One region of the Micromonospora yangpuensis genome, then DNA from elsewhere that is predicted to be linked to it. Evidence: riboswitches for the same ligand, from Rfam matches in the RefSeq annotation. Region 1 holds a riboswitch; the other holds the start of a gene.

Evidence for each region. Region 1 has a riboswitch for cyclic di-AMP ahead of GA0070617_RS17570 (LysM peptidoglycan-binding domain-containing protein). Riboswitches for the same ligand answer to the same signal wherever they lie in the genome.
Region 2: it holds a riboswitch for cyclic di-AMP, as region 1 does, so the genes downstream of both, GA0070617_RS01180 (C40 family peptidase) here and GA0070617_RS17570 (LysM peptidoglycan-binding domain-containing protein) in region 1, are expected to answer to the same signal.

Annotation. Positions count from the first base shown of each region.
Region 1 covers NZ_FMIA01000002.1:3,880,720-3,882,911, reverse strand. Annotated here, with positions in the region: gene GA0070617_RS17580 (AfsR/SARP family transcriptional regulator) at 1-328, shown strand, start outside; gene GA0070617_RS17575 (hypothetical protein) at 385-669, opposite strand; cyclic di-AMP (ydaO/yuaA leader) riboswitch at 964-1,106, shown strand; gene GA0070617_RS17570 (LysM peptidoglycan-binding domain-containing protein) at 1,103-1,702, shown strand; gene GA0070617_RS17565 (diacylglycerol/lipid kinase family protein) at 1,833-2,192, shown strand, end outside.
Region 2 covers NZ_FMIA01000002.1:229,736-231,927, reverse strand. Annotated here, with positions in the region: gene dcd (dCTP deaminase) at 1-175, shown strand, start outside; gene GA0070617_RS01180 (C40 family peptidase) at 367-1,407, opposite strand; cyclic di-AMP (ydaO/yuaA leader) riboswitch at 1,418-1,556, opposite strand; gene GA0070617_RS01175 (C40 family peptidase) at 1,741-2,192, opposite strand, start outside.

The DNA of each region.
Region 1 (2,192 bases):
CCACCTGGCCGACGACTGCGCGGACCTGGTCGACCTGATCGTGCGCAACTGCCGAGGTGTCTCGGTCGTCGTCACCGCACGGCAGCCGCTCGGCCTGTCGTACGAGGCGGTCCGCCGACTCCGGTGCCCGTCGGCGGGGACCCCGGGCCGGCCCGCCGCCGGCGACCCGCTGCGGCGACCGGCGCAGCAGCTGTCCCGGGCGGCGCTGTGGATGCTGGAGACGGTCCGCCTGGTGGCCTTCGGGGTGCCCGCCTCCCAGATCTGGCTGATTCCCGCCCGGTACCGGGGTGGACCGGGGCCTCCGCGACACGGAACCACGGGTACGTGATCCCGCTGCGGCCGACCCGGGCAGGGTCGACGCGGCCCATCCGGGCGGGGACCGCCTCAGGCGGCGGCGGCGTCGGGCCGCCGCGGCGCCTGCCGGGCCCGCGCCGACGCCGGCCGGTAGCCGAACGTCTGCCCCTGCTGGTATGCCAGCTCCATCGCCCGCTGCGCCCACGTCCACGGCGCGCAGGGCTGCGGCTGATCCGCACACTGCAGGTTGCGGCAGTGCCCCTGCTCGGCACCCCGGTGCTCCTCGGCCACGCTGACCGCGAGCCGCCACAGCATCGGGTCGGTGACACCCTCCGGCGGGAAGTCCTGACGGTCGGTTCCGGTCTGGCTGGTCACCTGCGGCCCCCCTCGTACGCGATGTTCCCTTCAACCTCACCAGTGAACACCCGTTCAAACCCGTCCCGCCCGTCCCGTTGGGTGACGGTTGACACTGATGCCCTGGTCAGGGGCGGTGAACCGGCAGGGTCCCCCGTCCGCGCCCCGACCGCAACCCCGGCGCCGGTCGCCCCGCGTGACCGGGTGAACAACCTCACGCAGCGTATGCAGCCACCGGGGCGCACCCCTAGATTCTTACGGGTCCGCCGACGCGGACACCGCCGCCCGGTACGCCCAATCCATGCCCCTGGCCTCGCGGAACACTCACCACAGGCATGGAGCGGGGGACCCAGGTTCCACGGTGCACGTCACCTCGGGGTGAAGCCGCCCGATCCGGGCGGCCGGGCTCCTCGGCCCGAACCCGACAGCTCACCTCGTCGGCGTGGAGGAACCCATGGCAACTCGTCACCAATCCCGACACCGCGCCCTCAGCAACCGCCGCAGGGCACTCGGCACCCTCGCCGTCGGGGCCGTCACCGGCCTCGCGGCCGTGTTCGGCACCGCCGCACCCGCCCAGGCCGACAGCGTCAACTGGGACGCGATCGCCCAGTGCGAGTCCGGCGGCGACTGGAGCATCAACACCGGCAACGGCTTCTTCGGCGGCCTGCAGTTCGTGCAGAGCACCTGGGAGGCGTACGGCGGCCTGCAGTACGCCCCGCGCGCCGACCTGGCCACCCGCGCCCAGCAGATCGCGATCGCCGAAGAGGTGCTCAAGGGGCAGGGCATCGGCGCCTGGCCGACCTGCGGCCCGCTGGGCGGCCCGGTCTCCTCCTCGGGCTCCTCGGCCCCGACCGAGGCCGCCGAGCGTGACGCCCCGCCGGCGAGCCGCAGCACCGACCGGGACACGTACGTGGTCAGGTCCGGCGACACCCTGACGAAGATCGCCGCCGCGCACGACGTGACCGGTGGCTGGCAGGCGCTGTACGAGCGCAACAAGGACGTCGTCGGCGACGACCCCGGCCTGATCATCCCGGGGCAGCGCCTCAGCATCTGACCTCGACCGCGAACCCGGCCGAGGCAGCCCCCGCCTCGGCCGGTTCCGGCGAACCTCCGTACCCGTCCACCGCGACTCTTCCACCGTGGACACGCGTACCGCACCGCCCGGCTGGGTAACAGCGACCACCATGAGCACGAGGACCCTGGACGAGCACCCCACCGAGCCGACTGCCGCCGACCACGCTGCCACCGAGCACGCTGCGAACGGCCACGCCGCCGCCGAGTCGGCCGGCGCCGGGCCGAAGCTCGGCACCGTCGCGGTCGTCGCGCACCGGAAGAAGACCTTCGGCGGTGGCCTCGACCAGTTGCGGTCGACGCTGGTCAGCGCCGGCATCGAGAACCTGCTCTGGTACGAGGTACCGAAGAGCCGCAAGGCGCCGAAGAAGGTCCGCAGGGCGCTGAAGGAGGGCGCCGAGCTGGTCTTCGTCTGGGGTGGCGACGGCACGGTGCAGCGCAGCGCCGACGCGATGGCCGGCTCCGGGGTGCCG
Region 2 (2,192 bases), 3.7 Mb from region 1:
CCTGCCGATCACCCTCTGGCCGGGCATGAAGATCGGCCAGCTCTGCATCTTCCGGCTCTCCTCCGCCGCCGAGCATCCCTACGGCTCCGCCCGGTACGGCTCCCGGTACCAGGGCCAGCGGGGCCCCACCCCGAGCCGTTCCTGGCAGAGCTGGCAGACCTGGCCCACCCGCTGACCGGCGAAACGCCGAGCGCCGACGGGACGCCGAGCCTCGACGGGACCCGGCGCCGCCCCCGCGGGACCGGCGGGGGCGGCGCACAGGGCCCCGCCGGGCGGCGGGTACCCGGGCCCCGCGGCTGACCGGGGTGGCCGGGATCCTGGTGCGGGGACCCCGGTTCACCACCGGCAGCGGCGGCGAGGTCGCCCCTAGCCGGGGCGGCCGAAGCTGTGCACGGGACTGTCGTCGAGGCGCTTCATCCGGACCGGCACCCCGGCCCGGGAGGCGTGCACCACCCAGCCGGCACCGACGTACATCCCGACGTGGTGCAGGTCGCGGTAGTAGAAGACCAGGTCGCCGGGGCGCAGCTCGGTCCGGCTCACCGACGGGGTCACCTTGCGCTGCCGGGCCGCGTTGTGCGGCAGCCGGACGCCGGCCTTCGCCCAGGCGGCGAGCATCAGACCGGAGCAGTCGTACGCGTCGGGCCCCTCGGCCCCCCAGACGTACGGCTTGCCGATCTGGGCGCAGGCGAAGGTGACCGCCTTCCCGGCCGCGCCTCCCGGGTACGTGGCCGGGCAGGGCGCCGGACGCAACGAGCCACCGCCGCCCCGACCGTAGACCCGGAGCCGGAGTTTCTGCAGCCGGGCGATCTCGGCGTCGATCTGTTTCCGACTGGCGGCCAACCCCGCCTCGGTGCGGCTGAGTTGGATGATCATCCGGTCCAGGGGCGCCTTGCGGGCGGCCAGCTCGTCGCGGAGCAGCCGTACCGCCCGGACCTGCTCCTGCTGCCGGTGGGCGAACCGGTCGACCAGCTCGATCCGGCTCATCAGCTCACCCGGCGTACGGCCGGCCAGCAGCGCGTTGACCGCCGAGACGGTCTCACCCTTGTACGCCTGGACGGCGAGCGCGCTGACCTTCCTCAGCGCCGCGTCCACCTGGCGTCGCAGCGGCTCGATCCGGGCGCCGAGAGCAGCGGCCTCCCGGCGTTTTTCGGCCAGGTCCTGACGGACGGCGTTGTGTCGCTCGATGATCGGTTCGAGTCGGTTCCAGTCCTGGTCGATCTGGCGTTCGATGTCCGACACCGACGGGTCGGCGTGGGCCGCGCCGGGCACCCCGGTCAGGATGCCGGCGGTCACCGCCAGCGCGGCGAGGACGGTGGTGCAGCGGAACCAGCGAAGGCGCGGCGCAGCCGTCACCTGGTCGGCGGAGGCCGACCGGGTCGACGGTGGCCGCGGGGCATGGTGTGCCACCGGGCTCGGTACTCCTTCTGACGAACCGCCTACCGGGTTAGCTGACGGGTTCGGGCGGAAGGGGACGCCCTACCACAGTGGCTGTGGATTCACCCCGGCGTACCTGGGTCCCCGGATCGCCTGGGGCGGCGACTCGGCGGTGTCGGCCGTTACCGCCCGGGTTGGGCGGACCTGCGACCGGCCGACGATTCACCAGCGTAGAGAGGCCCCCATCGATCCGCAACGGATTCGGCCATGACACTCCGTCTCACGTTTGCTCACTCGCGGACCCGCTCCCACGACGGCGAGGGCCCCCGACGCGCCGTCGGGGGCCCTCGTGGTCGGTGCGGCCGGTCAGCCGGGCCGGCGGAATCCGGCGACCGGCATGGTGTTGATGCTGGAGACGTTCACCGGCTTGCCGGCGCGGGCCGCGTGCACCATCGTGTCGTTGCCCAGGTAGAGGCCGACGTGGTGCAGGTCGCTGAAGAAGAAGACCAGGTCACCCGGGCGGGCCTCGTTGCGCGGGATGGCCTTGCCCTCGTTCCACTGGGCCCCGGTGAAGTGGGTCAGGCTGATCCCGGCGGCCTTGTACGCGTACTGGGTGAGGCCGGAGCAGTCGAAGGAGTTCGGCCCGGTGGAGCCGAACACGTACGGCTTGCCGACCTGGGCGCACGCCGTCCGGATGGCGACCCGTGCGGCCTCGTTGACCACCCCGTCGATGGTCGGGCAGTTCGCCGTCTTCACCGTGGTCTTCGGCATCGACGCCTCAAGGCGCTTGATCTCGGCGGTGATGCTCTTGCGCTTGG